Thermopolyspora flexuosa: one gene and its partner. Each later gene encodes a partner of the first gene's protein in a complex. Links are inferred from orthologs where the notes say so. Each region holds a gene or a part of one and is shown in the gene's direction. Other genes may lie near its edges. The genes, in order: uvrB and pcrA.

Evidence for each region.
Region 2: the proteins of uvrB (region 1) and pcrA are in contact, whole or in part, in a crystal structure (PDB 7EGT), measured with the Thermus thermophilus proteins. The link is inferred for Thermopolyspora flexuosa from one-to-one orthologs. Residues at the interface, in WP_096411307.1 of Thermus thermophilus: Glu23, Leu25, Arg26, Asp27, Gly28, Glu29, Arg30, Phe31, Arg55, Glu326, Asp327, Phe328, Glu379, Ser382, Gln383, His398, Gly400, Arg401; in WP_096412145.1 of Thermus thermophilus: His654, Arg656, Phe657, Gln666, Asp668, Glu669, Lys680, Arg681, Leu682, Ser683, Lys685, Tyr686, Ala687.

Annotation. Positions count from the first base shown.
Region 1 is NZ_VFPQ01000001.1:3,121,896-3,132,734, reverse strand. Bases 115-3,077 are described here. They hold uvrB (excinuclease ABC subunit UvrB), read left to right. Parts: upstream 115-520; coding sequence 521-2,635; downstream 2,636-3,077. Other genes in these bases: FHX40_RS13240 (DUF4126 domain-containing protein), read right to left, coding at 2,695-3,077; FHX40_RS13250 (SPFH domain-containing protein), read right to left, coding at 115-361. Outside these bases: more of FHX40_RS13250, read right to left, coding at 1-114; more of FHX40_RS13240, read right to left, coding at 3,078-3,315; FHX40_RS13235 (acyltransferase), read right to left, coding at 3,832-4,545; FHX40_RS13230 (CTP synthase), read left to right, coding at 4,825-6,495; FHX40_RS13225 (NUDIX domain-containing protein), read left to right, coding at 6,492-7,157; FHX40_RS13220 (tyrosine recombinase), read left to right, coding at 7,236-8,186; FHX40_RS13215 (ParA family protein), read left to right, coding at 8,369-9,259; FHX40_RS13210 (segregation and condensation protein A), read left to right, coding at 9,321-10,184; SMC-Scp complex subunit ScpB, read left to right, coding at 10,177-10,839. UniProt on the Escherichia coli protein: The UvrABC repair system catalyzes the recognition and processing of DNA lesions. A damage recognition complex composed of 2 UvrA and 2 UvrB subunits scans DNA for abnormalities.
Region 2 is NZ_VFPQ01000001.1:4,336,385-4,347,248, reverse strand. The notes cover bases 3,550-6,537. They hold pcrA (DNA helicase PcrA), read left to right. Parts: upstream 3,550-3,869; coding sequence 3,870-6,206; downstream 6,207-6,537. Other genes in these bases: FHX40_RS18430 (hypothetical protein), read right to left, coding at 6,299-6,537; FHX40_RS18440 (PIG-L deacetylase family protein), read right to left, coding at 3,550-3,804. In the rest of the region: FHX40_RS18455 (neutral zinc metallopeptidase), read left to right, coding at 1-767; FHX40_RS18450 (CPBP family intramembrane glutamic endopeptidase), read left to right, coding at 944-1,666; FHX40_RS18445 (hypothetical protein), read left to right, coding at 1,831-2,982; more of FHX40_RS18440, read right to left, coding at 3,088-3,549; more of FHX40_RS18430, read right to left, coding at 6,538-7,177; FHX40_RS18425 (hypothetical protein), read right to left, coding at 7,277-8,122; FHX40_RS18420 (hypothetical protein), read right to left, coding at 8,629-9,603; FHX40_RS18415 (TspO/MBR family protein), read left to right, coding at 9,812-10,357; icmB (coenzyme B12-dependent isobutyryl CoA mutase small subunit), read left to right, coding at 10,394-10,807. UniProt on the Escherichia coli protein: A helicase with DNA-dependent ATPase activity. Unwinds DNA duplexes with 3'-5' polarity. Translocates on single-stranded DNA with 3'-5' polarity. Initiates unwinding more efficiently from a nicked substrate than double-stranded DNA.

The DNA of each region.
Region 1 (10,839 bases):
GCGGCAGGACGATGCGGGCCGTCCCGCCCTTGGGGATGACCACGGGGGAGATGACGTGGATCGGCTCACCGCCGGGTCCCTGCGTCTGGTACCCGCGGTTGATCACCTCCCCGGCCTCGCCGAGCGGCGCGGTGCGCGCCTCGATCATGGTGCCCGCCGACAGCCCGTGCTGGCGGGCCGCGGCGAAGTCGCCGGGGTCGAGCCGGAACGCGGGCTCGGCGCCGCCGCCGTCGCCCCCGGCCTGCCCGGTGGCCGCCTCGAGCACGGCCTGGCGGGGGTCGGCGCCCTGGGCGACCGCCTGCGCCACCTGCTGGGCGGCGGCCGCGGCCCGGCGCGCGACTCCCTGTCGCGGTGATGTCATCGCTTCCTCACTTCGTCGGTCAGGGGGTTGGTACCGTACCGGCCGGTGCTCACAATTCGGTCGCACCGCGCTTGCGGGCCGGGACCGGACCGGCGCGGGGCGGGCCTGCGCGGCGGTGCCGGGGACGAACTGTCGGCCGGAGCGCGTAGGTTGAAAGACGTGAGGCCGGTAACCGATGTGCAGCGGAAGGTGCGGCCGTTCCAGGTCGTCACCGACATGACCCCGTCCGGCGACCAGCCGGCGGCGATCGACGAGCTGGAGCGGCGCATCAAGGCGGGCGAGAAGGACGTCGTGCTGCTCGGCGCCACGGGCACGGGCAAGACCGCGACGATCGCCTGGCTGATCGAGCGGCTGCAGCGCCCGGTGCTGGTGATGCAGCCGAACAAGACGCTCGCCGCGCAGTTCGCGAACGAGCTGCGGCAGATGCTCCCGCACAACGCGGTGGAGTACTTCGTCTCCTACTACGACTACTACCAGCCGGAGGCGTACGTCCCGCAGACCGACACCTACATCGAGAAGGACTCGTCGATCAACGACGAGGTGGACCGGCTGCGCCACTCGGCCACCACCGCGCTGCTCACCCGCCGCGACGTCGTCGTGGTCGCCTCCGTCTCGTGCATCTACGGCCTGGGCACCCCGCAGGAGTACGTCGACCAGATGCTCGCGCTCCGCGTCGGCGAGGAGATCGAGCGGGACTCGCTGCTGCGGCGGCTGGTCGAGATGCAGTACACGCGCAACGACGTGTCGTTCACCCGGGGCACCTTCCGGGTGCGCGGCGACACGATCGAGGTGATCCCGCAGTACGAGGAGCTCGCCGTCCGCATCGAGATGTTCGGCGACGAGATCGAGCGGCTGGTCACGCTCCACCCGCTCACCGGCGAGGTGCTCGGCGAGGACGAGGAGATCTACATCTTCCCGGCCTCGCACTACGTGGCGAGCCCGGAGCGCATGGAGCGGGCGATCCGCGACATCGAGGCCGAGCTCGCCGAGCGGCTCGCCGAGCTGGAACGGCAGGGCAAGCTGCTCGAGGCGCAGCGGCTGCGCATGCGCACCACCTACGACATCGAGATGATGCGGCAGGTCGGCACCTGCGCGGGCATCGAGAACTACTCGCGGCACATCGACGGCCGCCCGCCCGGCAGCCCGCCGAACACGCTGCTCGACTTCTTCCCCGAGGACTTCCTCCTGGTGATCGACGAGTCGCACCAGACCGTGCCGCAGATCGGCGCGATGTACGAGGGCGACGCCTCGCGCAAGCGCACCCTCGTCGAGCACGGCTTCCGGCTGCCGAGCGCGCTCGACAACCGGCCGCTGAAGTGGGAGGAGTTCCTCGAGCGCATCGGCCAGACGGTCTACCTGTCGGCCACCCCGGGGCCGTACGAGCTGGGGCGGGTCGGCGGCGACGTGGTCGAGCAGGTGATCCGGCCCACCGGGCTCGTCGACCCGGAGATCGTGGTGAAGCCGACCAAGGGCCAGATCGACGACCTGGTGCACGAGATCCGGGTGCGGGCCGAGCGGGACGAGCGGGTGCTCGTCACCACGCTCACCAAGAAGATGGCCGAGGACCTCACCGACTACCTGCTCGAGCTCGGCATCCGGGTGCGCTACCTGCACAGCGAGGTGGACACGCTGCGCCGGGTGGAGCTGCTGCGCGAGCTGCGCATGGGCGAGTACGACGTGCTCGTCGGCATCAACCTGCTGCGGGAGGGCCTCGACCTGCCCGAGGTGTCGCTGGTGAGCATCCTCGACGCGGACAAGGAGGGCTTCCTGCGCTCGGAGACCTCGCTCATCCAGACGATCGGCCGCGCGGCCCGGCACGTCTCCGGCCAGGTGCACATGTACGCCGACACGATCACCCCGGCGATGCAGCGGGCGATCGACGAGACCAACCGGCGCCGCGCCAAGCAGATCGCCTACAACAAGGAGCACGGCATCGACCCCAAGCCGCTGCGCAAGCGCATCGCCGACATCCTCGACCAGCTCGCCCGCGAGGACGCGGACACCGAGCGGCTGCTCGGCGGCGGCCGCACGCAGAGCCGCGGCAAGGCCCCGGTGCCGGGCGCGGCGGGACGGCTGCCCGCGGCGGGCCGGCACGCGAAGGCGATCGCGGGGGAGATGCCGCGCGCCCAGCTCGAGTCGCTGATCAAGGATCTCACCGAGCAGATGCACCAGGCCGCGGCCGACCTGCAGTTCGAGCTCGCCGCCCGGCTGCGCGACGAGATCAAGGAGCTCAAGCGGGAGCTGCGCGACATGCGCGAGGCCGGGGTGTCCTGACCGCGAAGCCGGGGTGTCCTGACCGCGAAGGGGCCCGCCGGCGGGGCGGGCCCGGGGAGTCAGGACCGGTCCTCGGCCGGGGACGCGGCCGCGGCGGCCGCCCGGCGGGCGGCACGGCGGGCGCGGATCTTCCGGATCGCCCACCAGGCGAAGACCGCGAAGAACGCCAGGGCCAGCAGGATCAGGATCGGGAGGAAGATCGCGAGCAGGCTGATGCCGAGCGATCCGGCGTCCTCGGCGGTGCTCACCACGGGCGCGCCCAGCCCGCCGGTGGTGGCGTTGACGATCGGCCGCGCCGCGACCTTGAGCGCGTGCACGGCGAGGGCGGCCACGATGCCGAGGGTCCAGCCGAGCCACGGGCGTTCGGCGAGCCAGGCCGAGCCGTCCAGCTCGGCGGCCGCCTGGGTGGCGGAGAAGACCATGCCGCCCGCGGCCGGGCGCACCGCGGTCTGGATCACGTCGTTGACGTGGTCGACCACGGGCACCTTGTCGAGCACGATCTCGGCGAGGAGCAGCACCCCGACGACCCCCAGGGCCCAGCCGCTCGACAGCCAGGCGTACTCGGGCGGCAGCCGTATCGCGTCGGTGAAGTGGGCGAGCACGCCGACGACGAGCACGGGAATGTAGGCGTTGAGGCCGGCCGCGGTGGACAGGCCGAGCCCGGTCAGGGCCTCGAACATCGCACCTCCTGGTCGGTTTTGCCCGTGGGGACCACGATGCCGGTGTCCGGCGCCCCGCGTGCGGGATTGCGGGGATCGCGGCCGATTCGTGTCCGGCCGGTGCCCGCCCCGGCCTCCGGTTCCGGCGCCGGCCGCCGCGCCGTGTCGCGGTACCGTGTCGCGGCGCCCGGCGATGATCCCAGGGCACGGCGCGCGCTCGCGGGTGCCCGCGGCGCTCGGCGGGAGCGCCGCCGCGGCCTCCGGAGGCGGGCGCGGCGTCCGATCCCGGCGTTCCGGCCGCGGCCTCAGGGCAGGGGCGATCGCGGTGTGGGCTCGCCGGGCACGGCGGCGGCGTCACGGCCGCACCGCCGGGCCGTACCGCCCGGCGGTGCCGTACAGTGCCGCCCGGTCATCTCGCCCGGTGCGGTGCCCTGCCGCGGCGGACCGCTACGGGCGCGATCCGGCGGGCTCGGTCACACCGTGTCCGGGCGCGCGGCCGCACACCGGGGTGCGATCACAAGGGCCCGCCGTCCGGGGTCACTGCCGGGTGAGCTCCTCCAGGACGCCGGGAGGAAGGGGGAGGTCGTCCAGGCCGGGCCGGTGCCCGGACGCCCTGTCGGGGGGGCGGTGCCAGCCCTCGCCCGGCGTGTAGACGCGGACCACCCGGGCCGGGACGCCCGCGAGCACGCAGTGGTCGGGGAACTGCCCGCGGACGACCGCGCCCCCCGCGACCACCGACTGGCGGCCGATCCGGGTGCCGGGCAGGATGATCGCGCCCGCGCCGAGCCAGGAGCCCGATCCGATGGAGACCGGGTTGTTCCGCGGCCACTGGCGGCCGATCGGCTGCTCGGGGTCGTCGTAGGAGTGGTTCTGGTCGGTGATGTAGACGTACGGCCCGGTGAACACGTGGTCGCCGATCTCGATCGACTGGTGTCCGACGATGTGGCTGCCCCGCCCGATCGAGCAGCCCGCGCCGATCCGGACGATCGGATCGGGGCCGAGGTCGAGACCCGGGGTCATGCCGGCCGACAGCGAGACGCGCTCGCCGATGAGGGAGTGGTCGCCGATCTCGATCCACTCCTCGCCGAAGATCGCACCGACCGGGAAGGCGATGCAGGCGCCCTCGCCGAGCCGGCGGAAGCGATACCCGGCGGGGTTGGCCGGGCTGATGGCCCCGGCCGCGCGGACGGCGGCCCACCCCTTGTGGATCAGGTGGCCGGTGGCGCGGCGCAGAGCGGCACGCAGTGACATATCGCGAAAAGTTACCGCTTGGTCAGTAAAGTCGGGAACGCTGGGTCCCGCCAGACCATGATTCCGCCCGTGCGGCACCGGCGGCCGGACACCGGAACCCGCGCCCGCACAGGCGTTCCCGCCCGCCGCATGCCCCGAGATGACCCAATCTGTCCGGTATGTCGGATACGTGGTTACTGTTCCGGCGCTTCGCGAGCGGGGTTTGATATCCTGAGAGCCCGTGGACAGCGCGCTGAGTCAGTCAGACCGGCCGCCACACTTCGGACCACGGGAGCCCATGTGCGCAGCGCCGCAAACACCAAGCATCTGTTCGTCACCGGCGGCGTCGCCTCAAGTCTCGGAAAGGGCCTGACGGCCTCCAGCCTTGGCCGCCTGCTCAAGCTCCGCGGCCTGCGGGTCACGATGCAGAAGCTCGACCCGTACCTCAACGTCGACCCCGGCACGATGAACCCGTTCCAGCACGGGGAGGTGTTCGTCACCGACGACGGGGCCGAGACCGACCTCGACATCGGCCACTACGAGCGCTTCCTCGACACCGAGCTGCACGGGTCGGCGAACGTCACCACCGGACAGGTGTACTCCAACGTGATCGCCAAGGAGCGGCGCGGGGAGTACCTGGGCGACACCGTGCAGGTGATCCCGCACATCACCAACGAGATCAAGGAACGCATCCGGGCGATGGCCGGTCCCGACGTGGACGTGGTCATCACCGAGGTCGGCGGCACGGTCGGGGACATCGAGTCGCTGCCGTTCCTCGAGGCGGTACGGCAGGTCCGCCACGAGGTGGGCCGCGACAACGTGTTCTTCCTCCACGTGTCGCTGCTGCCGTACATCGGCCCGAGCGGGGAGCTGAAGACCAAGCCCACCCAGCACTCGGTCGCGGCGCTGCGCAGCATCGGCATCCAGCCCGACGCGATCGTGTGCCGCTCGGACCGCCCGATCCCGCAGAGCCTCAAGCGCAAGATCAGCCTCATGTGCGACGTCGACGAGGAGGCCGTGGTCTCCGCGGTCGACGCCGCGAGCATCTACGACATCCCCAAGGTGCTGCACGCCGAGGGCCTCGACGCCTACGTGGTGCGCCGCCTCGGCCTGCCGTTCCGCGACGTGAACTGGGCCGAGTGGGACGACCTGCTGCGCCGGGTGCACCGGCCCGCCCACGAGGTGACGATCGCGCTCGTTGGCAAGTACATCGACCTGCCCGACGCCTACCTGTCGGTCACCGAGGCGCTGCGCGCGGGCGGGTTCGCCGTGGACGCGCGGGTGAACATCCGCTGGGTCAAGAGCGACGACTGCGAGACCCCGGAGGGCGCGGCCCGCGAGCTCGACGGCGTCGACGGCGTGCTCATCCCCGGCGGCTTCGGGGTGCGCGGCATCGAGGGCAAGGTCGGCGCGGTCCGGCACGCCCGGGAGAACGGCATCCCGCTGCTCGGCATCTGCCTCGGCATGCAGTGCATGGTGATCGAGGCGGCCCGCAACCTCGCCGGCATCGAGGGCGCGAACAGCACCGAGTTCGACCCGGACGCCCCGCACCCGGTCATCTCCACCATGGCCGACCAGCGGGACGTCGTCGCCGGCCAGCGCGACATGGGCGGCACCATGCGGCTCGGCCTCTACCCGGCCAAGCTCGCCGAGGGCAGCCTCGCCCGCCGGCTGTACGGCAAGGCCGAGGTGTCCGAGCGGCACCGGCACCGCTACGAGGTGAACAACGCCTACCGGGAGACGCTGGAGAAGGTCGGCATGGTCTTCTCCGGGACCTCGCCGGACGGCCGCCTCGTCGAGTACGCCGAGCTGCCGCCGGAGATCCACCCGTTCTTCATCGGCACCCAGGCCCATCCGGAGTTCCGGTCCCGGCCGACCCGTCCCCACCCGCTGTTCCGCGGGCTGGTGACCGCGGCCCTGGCGTACGCGCAGAGCCGCGAGGCCGCGGTGAAGGCGGGGCAGGGGCGGTGACGGCCAGGCCCGGCGATCGCGGATCCGGTTCCGCGCCGAAGCTCACCCCGGACGACGTCGTCGACGTGCCCGAGTCCTGGGAGGTGGTCGCCTCCAAGGACCGGTTCCAGGCCCGGGTGATCTCGGTCCGCACCGACAGCGTGACCATGCCCGAGGGCGAGCCCGCCGAGCGCGACTACGTGCTGCACCCCGGCTCGGTCGCCGTGGTCGCGCTCGACGACGCGGGCCGGGTGCTGCTGCTGCGGCAGTACCGCCACCCGGTACGGCGGCTGCTGTGGGAGATCCCGGCCGGGCTGCGCGACGTCGCGGGCGAGTCGCTGCTCGACAACGCGCGGCGCGAGCTCGCCGAGGAGGCCGGCTACCGCGCCGCCACCTGGCACACCCTGGTCGACCTGTTCACCTCGCCCGGCATGGCGAACGAGCGCATGCGCATCTTCCTCGCCCGGGACGTGGAGCCGATCCCCGACGGGGAGTTCGCGCACGAGCGCCGGCACGAGGAGATCGACATGCCGGTGGTGTGGGTGCCGCTCGAGGAGGCCGTCGCGAAGGCGTTGTCCGGAAAGATCCACAATTCCCAGGCGGTGGCGGGTATCCTCGCCGCGTACGCTGCCTCGGCCGGCGGCTTCGCCGATCTGCGGCCCGCCGACGCCCCGGAGGACTGACCCCGCGCGCCGGCACGCGCGGGGCGCACCCCCGCCCCGGGCGTCCCCCGTGCCGGGGCCCGAGTCTGGTGAATCGGCATGACGGGAGGTCACGCCCTGGACGCGCACGCCGACGCCGACGCCGTGCTGGCGGAGTACCTCACCCATCTCGCCACGGAACGCGGCCTCGCCGCGAACACGCTCGCGTCCTACCGGCGTGACCTGCGGCGCTACCTGGAGTACCTGGAGGAGCGGGGCCGGCGCAGCCTCGCCGAGGTGAGCGAGGATGACGTGGCCGCGTTCCTCGACGCGCTGCGCGCGGGCGACGAGCGGCACCGCGCGCTCTGCGACGGGTCGGCGGCCCGGGCCGCGTCGGCGGTGCGCGGGCTGCACCGGTTCGCGGTGCGCGAGGGGCTCGCCTCCCACGACCCGGCCGGGCGGGTGCGACCGCCGCGGCGGCCGCGCCGTACCCCGCGGGCGATCGGCGCGGGCGAGGTCGAGCGGCTGCTCGCCGCGCTGGGCCCCGAGGACGCGCCGCTCACGCTGCGCAACCGGGCGCTGCTCGAGGTGCTGTACGGCACCGGCGCGCGGATCTCCGAGGTGGTCGGGCTCGCCGTCGACGACGTGGAGCTCGGCGACGACGGCGCCGGGGACGGGGGCGAGCGGCGCACCACCGGCGTGGAGCGGGTACGGCTGCGCGGCGCGGGCGGCCGCACCCGCGCGGTGCCGCTCGGCCGGTCCGCGCGCGACGCCCTGCGCGCCTACCTCACCCGGGCGCGGCCGGCGATCGCCGCGCACGGCCGTGGCCGCGGCACCCACGCGCTCTTCCTCAACGCCCGAGGCGGCCGGCTCACCCGGCAGGGCGCCTGGGGGGTGCTCCAGGCGGCGGCCGAGCGCGCCGGCCTCGGCGGCATCTCGCCGCACATGCTGCGGCACTCGTTCGCCGCCCGGCTCATCGACGGCGGCGCGGATGTCAGAGTTGTCCGGGAACTCCTCGGCCTCGCCTCGGTAAGCACGGCACAGGTCTACACTTTGGTCTCGGTCGACTAGTTCCGGGACGTTCACGCTCTCGAGCGCCGCGGAGCCGTCGCCCGCCGGACCGAACTTTGGCGTTACCGGGCGAGTCGCCTTGCCGCATACATGCTGACCCCATAGTGTCCGTCCGGACGGTCCGTTTCGGGGCTGTCAGGGAGGTTCATCTGGTGACAACGACGACGACCCACGAAACTCCCCTGGGGGCCACTCCCGAGGGAACCTGGGCTGACGCCTCCGGGCAGGTGCTCGGGCCCACGGGGCGGCCGCGTCCGGTCTTCCCGGAGCCGGTGCCGCCGACCACCCACGGCCCGGCCCGGGTGGTCGCCATGGTCAACCAGAAGGGCGGCGTCGGCAAGACGACGACCACCATCAACCTCGGCGCGGCGCTCGCCGAGGTCGGGCAGAAGGTGCTGCTGGTCGACTTCGACCCGCAGGGCGCCCTGTCGGTGGGGCTGGGCATCGACCCCCGCCCGCTGGAGGTGACGGTCTACGACCTCATCATGGAGGAGGCGGACGTCACCACCGACAACGTCCTGCTCCAGACCAGCGTGGAGAACATGGACCTGTTGCCCAGCAACATCTTCCTCTCCGGAGCGGAGATCCGGCTGGTCAACGAGGTCGCCCGCGAGTACGCGCTGGCCCGGGCCCTGGAGCCGCTCATCCCGCACTACGACATCTGCCTGATCGACTGCCAGCCGTCGCTCGGCCTGCTCACGGTCAACGCGCTCACCGCGGCGCACAGCGTGATCATCCCGCTGGAGTGCGAGTTCTTCGCGCTGCGCGGCGTGGCGCTGCTGATGGAGTCGATCAACAAGGTCAAGGAGCGGCTCAACAAGAACCTCGAGATCGACGGCCTCCTCGCCACCATGTACGACCCGCGCACGCTGCACGCGCGTGAGGTGCTGCAGACGATCATGCAGGGGTTCGGCGACAAGGTCTTCCACACCGTGATCAACCGCACCGTGCGGTTCCCGGACGCCACGCTCGCCGGCGAGCCGATCACCCAGTTCGACCCGGCGTCGCTGGGCGCGGCCGCCTACCGCGAGCTCGCCCGGGAGCTGCTCGCCCGCTGGCCCAAGCGGGAGTGACCGCCGTGGCCGCGCGCGGCGAGCGGCGCCGCCGCGCGGCGATGTGCGGGAGAATGGTGCGGTGACCGCGCAGCAGGAGACCACACGGGAGACGGCCGAGGGTTTCCAGGTTCACCTGGAGGTCTTCGAGGGGCCGTTCGACCTGCTGCTGAGCCTGATCTCCAAGCACAAGCTCGACATCACCGAGGTCTCCCTCCACCAGGTCACCGACGAGTTCATCGCGTACATCCGCTCCCGCGGGCCGGACTGGGACCTGGACCAGGCGAGCCACTTCCTGCTCGTCGCCGCCACCCTGCTCGACCTCAAGGCGGCGCGGCTGCTGCCGAGCGGCGAGGTGGAGGACGAGGAGGACCTCGCCCTGCTCGAGGCCCGCGACCTGCTGTTCGCCCGGCTGCTGCAGTACCGGGCGTACAAGGAGGTCGCCAAGGTGTTCGCCGTCCGCATGGCCGAGGAGGCGCTGCGGTATCCCCGGCAGGTGCCGATGGAGCCGCACTTCGCCGGGCTGCTGCCCGAGCTCGTGCTCGGCGTCGGCCCGGAGGGCCTCGCCCGGATCGCCGCGCGGGCGTTCACGCCGAAGAAGCCGCCCACCGTCTCCACCGAGCACATTTATCAACCGCGGGCGAGCGTCCGCGAGCAGGCGGCTATCCTGGTGGAACGGCTCAGGCGGGTGCGCAAGGCCACCTTCCGCGCCCTCATCTCCGACTGCGCGGGCATCCACGAGGTCGTCGCACGCTTCCTCGCGGTGCTGGAGCTGTACCGTGAGGCGGCCGTCGCCTTCGAACAGCTCGAACCGCTCGGGGAGCTGCACGTGATCTGGACCGGCGGCGACGACGGCGAGGTGGCGGTGACCGACGACTACGACGAGGGCCCCGCCGGCGGCGAGCGAACCCCCGTTGCGGAAGGCGGAGAGACCACCGATGACTGATCCGGATCCCGCCCCGGGCGCCGGCGCGCCCGATGCCACGGACGGCCGGACCGGCGACGCCGTACCGGACACGGCCCGCGAGGCCGACGCCGGCGGCGCTCCGGACCCCGTGGAGCGGCCCGAGCCGAGCCTGCGGGCCGCGCTCGAGGCGATCCTCATGGTCGTGGACGAGCCGGTGGACACGGTGACCCTCGCCCAGGTGCTGGAGCGCCCCACCGGCGAGGTGGACGCGCTGCTGCGCGAGCTGTCGGCGGAATACACCGCGGCCGGCCGGGGTTTCGACCTCAGAGAGGTCGCCGGCGGCTGGCGGTTCTACACGCGGGCCGAATGCGCCCCCTACGTCGAACGTTTCGTCCGGGACGGCCGTACGGCACGGCTCACCCAGGCGGCGCTCGAGACCCTCGCGGTCGTCGCCTACCGCCAGCCCGTGAGCCGGGCCCGGGTGGCCGCGATCCGCGGGGTGAACAGCGACGGCGTGATGCGCACGCTGGTCGCGCGCGGCCTGGTCGAGGAGGCCGGGACCGACCCGGAGACCGGGGCCGTGCTGTACCGCACCACCAACTACTTCCTGGAACGGCTGGGCCTGCGCAGCCTGGACGAGCTTCCCGAGCTCGCCCCGTTCCTCCCCGACGACATCGAAAGCCTTGAGGAGCAG
Region 2 (10,864 bases), 1.2 Mb from region 1 along the record:
AGCCTCGTGGTTTAGCCCCCTTGGCGACCGCGCTCGCCGCGGCCGTCGCGGTCGCCTGCGCTCCGATACCCGGCTTCGAGGACGTCCTGGGTGACCCCCGCAACGCCGCGCGGGTCGACGAGGGGGAGTTCGAGGAGGCGAACTCGGCCCGCGAGGGGGGTTCGCTGACGCGGAAGTCGACCACCCTGGCGGGCGACAACTTCGCCGAGGACGTCGTGCTGGCGCGCACGCTCACCGAGGAGTACTGGGAGCAGCAGTTCGCCGCCGACGGACGCGAGTACCGGCCGATCCAGCGCTTCATCCCGTACGTCGGCCGGAACGGCCCCGCCTGCGGTGACCAGGAGGCCGTGCCGGAGAACGCCTTCTACTGCCCGATCGGGCACTTCGTCGCCTTCGACGAGCGGTGGCTCGAGGAGCTGTACGACGAGATCGGTGACGGCGCGGTCTACGTGATCATCCCGCACGAGATCGGCCACGCCGTACAGGCGCAGCTCACCACGGACTTCCGGCTCAACAAGAACCGGGAGCTGCAGGCCGACTGCTACGCGGGCGCGGTGATCGGCTGGCTGGTGCAGGCCGGCCGGCTCACCAAGGAGGAGGGCGACGACGAGGAGCTGTTCGCGAACCTCGCCGCGGCGGGCGACCCCACCGACGAGTGGTGGCGCCCGGACGCCCACGGCACCGGCCCGGAGCGGCAGGCGGCCTTCCAGGCCGGTCAGAGCCAGGGCATCTCGGCCTGCGCGAAGTTCGGCGACCCGGTGCCCTGATCCGCCCGGCGCCCGCGCCGCCGGCCGGTCCGCACGGCACGCCCGGCCGGCGCTGTCTCGTTCGTGCGCGCAGGACCGCACGCGTGGCCGTGCACACGGGCGCCGTGCACGGCGCCGCCCACATCGGCGCGTGCGGGTCCGCGCGTTCCGGCGCGCGGCGATGTTGACTGGAAGGCATGCTGCCGATCATCGCCGTGCTGGCGGCCGCGAACGTGCTCAACAACCGGGTCGCCCCGCGCCTCGCGCCGCTGACCTCCGCCGCCGCCACCGGCGCGCTGGTCGCGCTCGCCCGCCGGCGCGGGCTCTCCTGGCGCGACATGGGGTTCACCGACGGGCGGCGCGGCGCCCTCGCCGGCGCGGCGCTCGCGGCCGGTGTCGCCGCCGGGTACGCCGCCGCCGTGGCCCATCCGCGCGTCCGGCCGCTGCTGTACGACGAGCGCGCCCTCGGCATCTCCCGCGCCCGGCTCGCCGAGGAGATCCTGCTCCAGGTGCCGGTCGGCACCGTGCTGCTGGAGGAGGTCGGCTTCCGCGGCGTGGTGTACGGGCTGGTCGAGCGCTCGCGCGGGCGCCTGGCCGCCACCGCGGTCTCCTCCGGCCTGTTCGGCCTGTGGCACGTGCTGCCCGCGATCGCGATGGCCCGCGCCAATCCCGCGGTCGCCACCCTCGCCACCAAAACGCCCAAACGGGGCAAAAGCGACACGGGTGCGGATGAAAACTCCATGAAAATGGGTGTGGTTAATTGCACCGTTGGCACGGTGCTTGCCACCGCCGGGGCCGGGGTGATCTTTTCCGAGCTGCGCCGGAGGTACGGGCTTCTCGCCCCGGCGATGCTGCATTCGGCCACCAACGCATTTGGGTATGTGACGTCCCGGATCGCCCGAAGGTTGCCTCGCAACTGAATTGCCACGCATTGCGACGGGACAATCACAGGTAAAAGCCTCACATCCCTGGTAATTTTCTGGTAAAAATCTTTTACCGGGACTTTGCCGGAGTCCGGCCCGGAGTTGTCGGCACGGCGACCGTCCCTTCGCACTGCAACTCGACGATTGGAGTTCGCACCCTCATGAAGTCGACGAACGTCCGCAGGTTCGCGGCGGCCGGCGTCGGTGCGGCGATGCTCACCACCGGGCTGATCGGCCTGTCGGCCACGCCCGCGTCGGCGAGCACCACCGACTGGCGCACGCCCAAGGCCTTCGTGACCGCCCCCGAGGCGACGCCCAAGCACTACGTCGGTGCCTGCCCGGCCACGGTCTCCTTCGAGTCGAAGATCAAGGTCCGGGTCAAGGGCACCACGAAGGTGGCCTACCAGTGGCTGCACGGTGACGGCTCGAAGAGCAAGGTCAAGGTCGTGACCGTGCGCGGCCACGGCGTCAAGACCATCACCGTCAAGGAGGACGCCACCTTCTCCCGCAGCATCCGGGGCTGGCAGGCCCTCCGGGTGCTCGCCCCGTTCAAGGCGACCACCGCCAAGACCCACTTCTCCGTCGCCTGCGCGCCGAAGCGGGCCAAGAAGCCGGCCGTCGCCAAGGCCTTCGTGGACGTGGAGAACTTCCACGGCGTCTGCACGCCGTCCCGGCGGGTCATGGCCGAGGGTGTGATCCGGGTCAGCCGGCCGACGTCGGTGACGTACCGGTGGATCCACAACGGCAAGGTCGTGGACTGGGGCCGGACCAAGGTGTGGGGTGCCAAGAAGGTGTCCTACTCCTTCGCTCCGGGGCGCAGCCACCGTGGCTGGGTGAAGCTGGACATCGTTCACCCGCGCCGCGCCAAGGGCGACGCTGACTCCTACGTGGTGAACTGCGTCCGCCCGGGCGGCCACCACAAGCCGGGCAAGCCGCACCACCCGCGGCCCGAGCACCCCAAGCCGCGCCTCCCCAAGCCGGCGCCGGCCACGACCGCGCAGGTCGCGGGCATCAGCGTGTCCCCGGACAACTCCTCCTGCGTGGGCACCAAGGGTCCGCGGGTGAACTTCACGGGTCGGATCTCGATCAGCGGCCCCGGCACGTTCTCCTACCGCTGGACCGCCAACGGCGTCTCCAAGAGCGGCAGCATGAGGGTGAACCACGCCGGGACCTACCCGGTCTCCTTCTCGATCGACGGTGACCCGCACGGGTCGAAGACCTACGGCACGGTGACGCTCGAGGTCACCTCGCCGAACGCGTCGAGCGCGTCGGAGTCGTTCTCCTTCAGCTGCCCGCAGCCGAAGGACGCCTGACGACCGTCCGCGCGATCCCAGGTTTCACTCGCGCCTGACGGGCCCCGGCCGGGCTTCCCGGCCGGGGTTTTCCCTTTCCCGCCCCTGCCGCCCGCCGTACCGCGGTCAGGCCGTGTCGACCACCTGGAACAGCTCGGCGTACCGGCCCTCGGGCAGCCCGAACTCGGCGGCGTTCGCCGCGAGGTTGCGGCGGACCCAGTCCTCGAGGTCCGGGCGGTGGGCGGTCTGGCTCTTGTGCGCCCGCAGCGCCGCGAGCTTGCGGTCGAGCGTCTCGGTGACGTCCACGGCGTGGTCGGGGGTCGGGCTGGTCAGCCACACCTCGCGTACCGTCCACGCCTCGAGCCCCTCCTCCTCGAGCAGCTCGGGGAAGGCGTACGGGTTGCGCGCGTCCGGGTAGACGGCGTCGAGCGTCGCCCCGCCCACCACCCGGTGGTCGGGGTGGCTGCGGCCGATGCGCCGGTAGTCCCGCTCCGGGCTCATCGTGATGACGCGGTCCGGGCGCACCTGCCGGATGACCCGGGCGATGTCCCGCCGCAGCGCGAGCGACGGCTCCAGCCTGCCGTCCGGGTAGCCGAGGAACCGTACGTCGGTCACGCCGACGCACGCGGCCGCCGCGAGCTGCTCGGCCCGCCGCAGCTCGGCCATGCCGCCGTTGTCGACCTCGCGGTCGAAGCCGCCGGCGTCCCCGTCGGTCACCACCAGGTAGACCACCTCGACGCCCCTGCCGGTGAGCGTGGCGATCGTCCCGGCGGCGGAGAAGTCGACGTCGTCCGGGTGGGCGGTCACCGCGAGCACCCGGCGCACCTCAGCGTCATCCAGCACCTTTACCTCCTCTTTGCGCACCATAACCGGTGCGTTACGTCCGGAATTCCGGTGGTCCGGCGCGGATGATCACAGGGATTCGAAAGGGTTTTCGCGCGACGGGCGCGACCCCGGTGGCCCGCGGCCATAACCTAGGGGACGTGCCGACCGGAACTTCCCACGCTTCGCCCCTCCTCGACGGACTCAACCCGCAGCAGCGCGAGGCCGTGCTCCACCAGGGCTCGCCGCTGCTCATCGTCGCCGGTGCCGGGTCCGGCAAGACGAGGGTGCTCACCCACCGCATCGCCTACCTGCTCGCCGAGCGTGACGTGCATCCGGGGGAGATCCTCGCGATCACGTTCACCAACAAGGCCGCCCGGGAGATGAAGGAGCGCGTCGAGCGGCTCGTCGGCCCGCGGTCGAAGGCGATGTGGGTGATGACCTTCCACAGCGCCTGCGTGCGCATCCTGCGCCGGGAGGCGAAGCGGCTGGGGTTCCCCGGCGGCTTCTCCATCTACGACCAGGCCGACGCCCAGCGGCTGATGGCGCTGGTCTGCCGGGAGCTCGACCTCGACCCCAAGCGCTACCCGCCGCGCTCGTTCTCCGCGCAGGTGAGCGCGATGAAGAACGAGCTGGTCGACTACGAGACCGCGGCGAACCGGGCCCGCACCCACCTGGAGAAGACGCTCGCCGAGGCGTACGCGGCCTACCAGCGGCGGCTCACCGAGGCCGGGGCGATGGACTTCGACGACCTGATCATGCTCACGGTCTCGCTGTTCCAGCTCTTCCCGGACGTGGCCGAGCACTACCGCCGCCGGTTCCGGCACGTGCTCGTCGACGAGTACCAGGACACCAACCACGCGCAGTACGTGCTCATCCGCGAGCTGGTCGGGCGGCCGGAGCGGCGCACCGCCGACGGCGAGCCGGTGCTCGAGGGCGGCGGCGACGGGGTGGAGCCCGCCGAGCTGTGCGTGGTGGGCGACGCCGACCAGTCGATCTACGCGTTCCGCGGCGCGACGATCCGCAACATCCTCGAGTTCGAGCGCGACTTCCCGGACGCGCGCACGATCATGCTGGAGCAGAACTACCGCTCCACCCAGACGATCCTCGACGCGGCGAACGCGGTGATCTCCCACAACACCGGGCGCAAGCCCAAGAACCTCTGGTCCGACCAGGGGCCGGGCCCGAAGATCGTCGGGTACGTCGCGGACAACGAGCACGACGAGGCGATGTTCGTCGCCGAGGAGGTGGACCGGCTCGCCGACGAGGAGGGGGTACGGCCCGGCGACGTCGCGGTGTTCTACCGCACCAACGCGGCCTCCCGGGTGTTCGAGGAGATCTTCATCCGCACCGGCCTGCCGTACAAGGTGGTCGGCGGCGTGCGCTTCTACGAGCGCAAGGAGGTCCGCGACCTGCTCGCCTACCTGCGGGTGCTCGCCAACCCCAACGACACGGTGTCGCTGCGGCGCATCCTCAACGTGCCCAAGCGGGGCATCGGCGAGCGGGCCGAGGCGATGCTGGAGGCGTTCTCCGCGCGGGAGCGCGTCCCGTTCTGGGAGGCGATGCGGCGCGCCGAGGAGGTGCCCGGGCTCGCCACCCGCTCGATCAACGCGATCCGGGAGTTCACCGAGCTGCTCGAGGAGCTGCGCCGCAAGGAGCTGCCGGTCGCCGAGCTCGCCGAGGAGGTGCTCACCGCCACCGGGTACCGGGCCGAGCTGGAGAACTCCGAGGACCCGCAGGACGCGAGCCGGCTGGAGAACCTCAACGAGCTGATCGCGGTCGCCCAGGAGTTCCAGGAGGCGAACCCCGAGGGCGGGCTCGTCGACTTCCTCGAGCAGGTGTCCCTCGTCGCCGACGCCGACCAGGTGCCGGACAACGACGACGGGCAGGGCGTGGTCACGCTGATGACCCTGCACACCGCCAAGGGCCTGGAGTTCCCCGTGGTGTTCCTCACCGGCCTGGAGGACGGGGTCTTCCCGCACCTGCGCTCGCTCGGCGAGCCGCAGGAGCTGGAGGAGGAGCGCCGCCTCGCCTACGTCGGCATCACCCGGGCGCGGCGCCGCCTCTACCTGTCCCGGGCCCTGGTGCGCAGCGCGTGGGGGGCGCCGTCGTTCAACCCGGCCTCCCGGTTCCTCGCCGAGGTGCCCGAGGAGCTGATCGAGTGGCGTACCGACCCGGGCAAGACCGTCACCACGGCGGCGACCGCCCGCGAGACCCGGGCCCCGGCGGCGGCACCGCCGCGGCGGGGCGGCCGGACGGTGCCGAACCTCGCGCCCGGGGACCGGGTCAACCACGACAAGTTCGGCCTCGGCACGGTGCTGTCCGTGGACGGCGCGGGGGACAAGACGAGCGCGAAGATCGACTTCGGCAGCCTGGGGGTGAAGACCCTGCTGCTCGCCTACGCGCCCATCGAGAAGCTCTGACCGCCCCGGAAACGTGACGGGCCCCGGCGGGCCGGAACGGCCGCCGGGGCCCGGGTGTGACTCGTCACCTGCGGTCGGTCACCGCTGGGACGTCACTCCGCGATGGTGTCGAGCTTCAGGCCCTTGAACGGGTCGGCGAACGGGATGAGGACCTCCTCGATGTCCCCGCTCGTCAGCTCCTTGAGGTCGATCACCTGGTCGGCGGGCGGCGCCGTGATCTTGACCTTGGTGCCCCAGCCGCTGTAGCGGACGTCGTCGAGGAGCTTCACCGAGCCGACCTTCTTGTCCTCGAACAGCACGAGCTCCGTGGAGAGCCGGCGGGGGAGCCCGTCACGGCCGCCGACGTAGAGCTTCCAGCGGATGAAGGGCGGCTTGATGCCCTTGGCACCCTTGAGCGCGGTGTCGAAGTCGCGAAGGTTCGGGGAGACCTTGGCGAGCCGGCTGACCGGGATCGTGCCCCGGTAGGCCACGGTCCGCACGCCGTCCAGCCTGCCGCCGGAAACCTTGGACTTGGCGCCGGCCAGCAGGACCTTCAGCACCTTGGGGTTGGTCCCGTCGACGGTCGACAGGCCGCGCAGGGACGCGAACTCCGTGGTGCTCACCCACGTCTTGCCCTCGGGCAGCTCGTCCTTGAGCAGCGGGCTCTGCAGGTAGTGCTCCTTGCCGCCCGCGCGGAGGATGCGCAGCTTGACGCTCTCCTTGTCGACGACGATCCGGCCCGTCACGTCGTAGAACTCCTTGCGGCGGGGGTCGAGCCTGACCACGCCGACCTGCTTCGCGGTCAGGAGGGTCTTCCCGTCGACCGTGACCCGGGTGGTCTCGTTGATCCGCACGCCGCTCTTCTTGGCGACCTGCTTCTGGACCGCGGCCACCGGGTTGCGCGGCGCGGCCTGGGCGGCCGCCGGGGTCGCGGCGGCCACCAGCGTGGGTGCGATGAGCGTGGCGGCGAGCACCGCCAGGAATCTCTTCATGGTGTCCTTTCACGGGGTACGGCGAGCGGGACGCGTCGGCCGCGTCGGCGCGCCGTACGGATGTCGTCGGGGTGAGTGCGGGTGTCGTCCCGCGAACGGTCACTTCACAGGGAGCGGGGGCTTGATCTCGGATTTGGGTATCTGGATGACCTCGTGGTCCGCCGGAGGTTTGATCGAGATCTTCCTGCCCCACCGGGTGAACGTGCTGTCGGCGGTGAACCTGCCCTTGGTCACGCCGAGCGCGGCCGGCGACCACGAGGAGACCACGCGGCGCGGCAGCCCGTCCGCGCCGACGTACAGCTTCCAGTCGACCGTGGTCTTCGCCAGCCTCGGGGTGGGTTTGGTCAGCAGCGCGTCACGCAGCCAGGGGGAGACCCGGTACAGCCGGCCGATCGTCACCTTGCCCTGGTAGAGCGTGGTCCTCGTGCCGCCCACCACCCCGCCGGGGCGCTTGGACCTGCTCTGCGCGAGCAGGGTCTTGAGCGTGGCGGGCTCGGTGGGGTTGACGAGCTGACCGAGCACGCCGTACAGGCCGGTGGCGGGTCCGTCCTTCACCTGCGCCCACGGCCGGCGCTCACGGTGGCGGAGGACGAGTTCCACGTTGCGGAGGTAGGCGGTGCGGCCGATCTTCACCGTCTCCTCGGGCAGCGCCTCGAGCAGGGGGTTCTCGCGCAGGCTCGGGAGTTCCACGCGAAGGCCGGTGGACAGGCGGCTCGCGGCGAGGCCGGACCGGCCGAACCGGAAGGCGCCGGTGGTGGTGGCGATGCGCTTGTTCCGCAGCGTGGTGCGGGACGTGTACGTCACGCCGCCGCCGGCGGTGAGCTGCTTGCGCAGCGCGGTTAGCGGGTCGGGGGTGGGTTTCGCGTGTGCAGGGGAGGCCACCGCCACGGGCGCGAACAGCGCCGCGACGGCGAGCGCGGCTAATTTGGGCGTGACACGCCTCATCTGGGGGGTTTCCTCTCGAATTCTCGCCTGCTCTCCTGCGCTGCGCAGTCTGCCGAACGAAGATCACGAGTCAATGTCAAAACGGAAAACATCGGCAGTAATTTAATCTTTGACGAATGTGCGGGTAAATGACGAAAGTCATCCGGAGGAAATGACGAACGTCACTGTGTGGCGAATCCGGATACCGTTTGGCGGCGCGATATCGAAATCGCGCGTGCGCATGACGTGACGGCGGCCGGCGGTGTGCTGAAACGGCAAGGTCGTGCCGGGCGTCGCGGGCGGTGAATCCGCGGGGCCGCGACGGGGAGGGCGGCGGGGACGCGGATGCGCCGGTGGCCTGGGATACAGGCGTGACGGGACGCGCGCCTCGCTCCGGCCGGTTCGTGAGGGGTTTCGTGGCGGCGGGCCGCGTTCCGTGGCGGTGGCCGGAGGTCGCGCGGCGCCCGAATCGTCCGGGAGTGACGGCGCGCCGGGTCACTCCCGGACGTCATCGAGCGCCGCGAAGGTCACCGGCCGAGCGGGGAGGCCGTGGTGAGGTGACGGGGGTCGACCCGGACGATCTGGTCGTCGGCCGGGGGCTTGACGCGGACGTTCGCGGCCCACGAGGTGAACCGGCTGTCCACGGTGAACTTCTGCGAGCCCAGGCCGAGGGCGGCCGGGGACCAGGAGGTCACGATCCGGCGGGGCAGGCCGTCCTTGCCGACGTACAGCGCCCAGTCGATCGCGGTGTTCGCGGCCTTGGGGGCGGACTTCAGCGGCAGCGTGGCGCGCAGCCACGGGGAGACCTTGTGCAGCCGCCCGATCGTCACCGTGCCGCGGTAGACCGTGGTCTTCGCGCCGTCCAGCACCACGCCGGAGCGGGTGGACTTGGTGGTGGCGAGCAGGGCCTTCAGCGTGCCGGGCTCGGCGGGGTTGACGAGCTGCCCGAAGACGCCGAGCGCGCCGGCGACCGGGCCGTTACGCGTCTCGATCCACGCCCGGCCGCTGGTGAGGGGATCGGTGAGCAGGGCGGCCTCCGGGCCGTTCTCCTCCACCAGCGGGCGGTCCGTGGGGAGGTTCTTGCGGAGCAGCGGGCTGTTCAGGTACGTGACGTCGCCGATCTTGATCGTGCGCTCGGGCTTCACGGCGAGCCCGGCGTCCTCACCGAGGGCGGCCGCCTTCACGGTGAGGCGGGAGGTGACGTCGCTGGCGGCGAGCCCGGACCGGTCGAGCCGGAAGGTGGCGGAGGTGGTCGCGACGACCGTGCCCTGCACCGTCGTGGCGGAGCGGTACGTCACGCCGGCCCCGGCGGCGAGCCGCCCGCCGACCGCGGCGACCGGGTCGGGCGTGGTGCTCTTCGACTTCTTCGCGTTCTTCGCGGTGGCCTGCGGCGCCGCCTGCTTCGTCTCCGGGCGGTCCGCGTCCGCGTACGCCGCGGCCGCCGTGGGCGTGATCAGCGCGGCGGCGGCGGCACAGGCCAGTCCAGCCGTCAGGCGCCTCATATCGGGATTCCTCTCGAAAGCTCATATGCCGACGTCGGTAGAGAGTGGGCGGGAGTCTGCCATACCAAGATCACAGTGATGTATCGGGCGTATGTGACGTCCGATGTTGGACGCGACTTATGACTGAAATGTCGTGAATAGCAGAATTCCCGGCGAAGCGGCAGGCGCCGCGACGGATGGTCCGCCCGCCGCGGGGTAGTGCCGGACCATGGCCGACCATGCGCACAACCGGCGTGTCCTCCGCTACCTCCTCCGCACCGCCCCGGCGGTCGGTGCGGCCGCCGCGCTCGGCGGGATCGCCACCGACCCCGGCTCGTCCTGGTACCGGCGGCTGCGCAAGCCCCGCTGGCAGCCGCCGCCGGCGGCGTTCGGGGTGGTGTGGCCCGTGCTCTACGGGCTGATCGCGTACGGCGGAGCCCGTGCGCTCGCCGCGACCGGCGAGAACGGCGAGAACGGCGAACGCGGCGCCGTGGCCCGCGCGCTCGCCGTCAACCTCGCGCTCAACGCCGCGTGGACCCCGCTGTTCTTCCGCGCCCACGCGCCCCGGCTCGCCCTCGCCGACCTCGCCGCGCTCAACGCGTCCAACCTCGACCTGCTGCGCCGCTTCGGCCGCGCCGACCGCCGCGCCGCCGCGGCGCTGACGCCGTACCTCGCGTGGACCGCCTTCGCCACCGCGCTCAACGCGACGATCGCAGCACGCAACCCGGACAAACGACGCACCCGGATCCCTGGATGGTGGCGCCGGACGTTCTAGCCTTGTGCCGAGGAAACGTCGGTCTGGGAGGTCGGCATGGGCGACGGTCCGCTGGCGGGCATTCGGGTGGTCATCGCGAAGGCAGGGCTCGACGGGCACGACCGGGGTGCCAAGATCGTCGCGCGGGCGCTGCGGGACGCGGGCGCGGAGGTCATCTACACCGGGCTGCACCAGACGCCCGAACAGATCGTGCAGGCCGCGATCCAGGAGGACGCCGCGGCGATCGGCCTGTCGATCCTGTCCGGCGCGCACATGACGCTGTTCCCCCGGGTGCTGGAGCTGCTGCGCGAGCAGCAGGCCGAGGACATCGTCGTGTTCGGCGGGGGCATCATCCCCGACGCGGACATCCCCGAGCTGGAACGGCTCGGCGTGGCGAAGATCTTCACCCCCGGGGCGAGCATGGAGGAGATCGTGGACTGGGTGCGCTCGGCGGTGCCCGCGAGCGTATGACCTTCGTCTCATTCACGGTCCCGTTCCCGGCGCCGGGCGGCCCGGAGGGCCTTTACC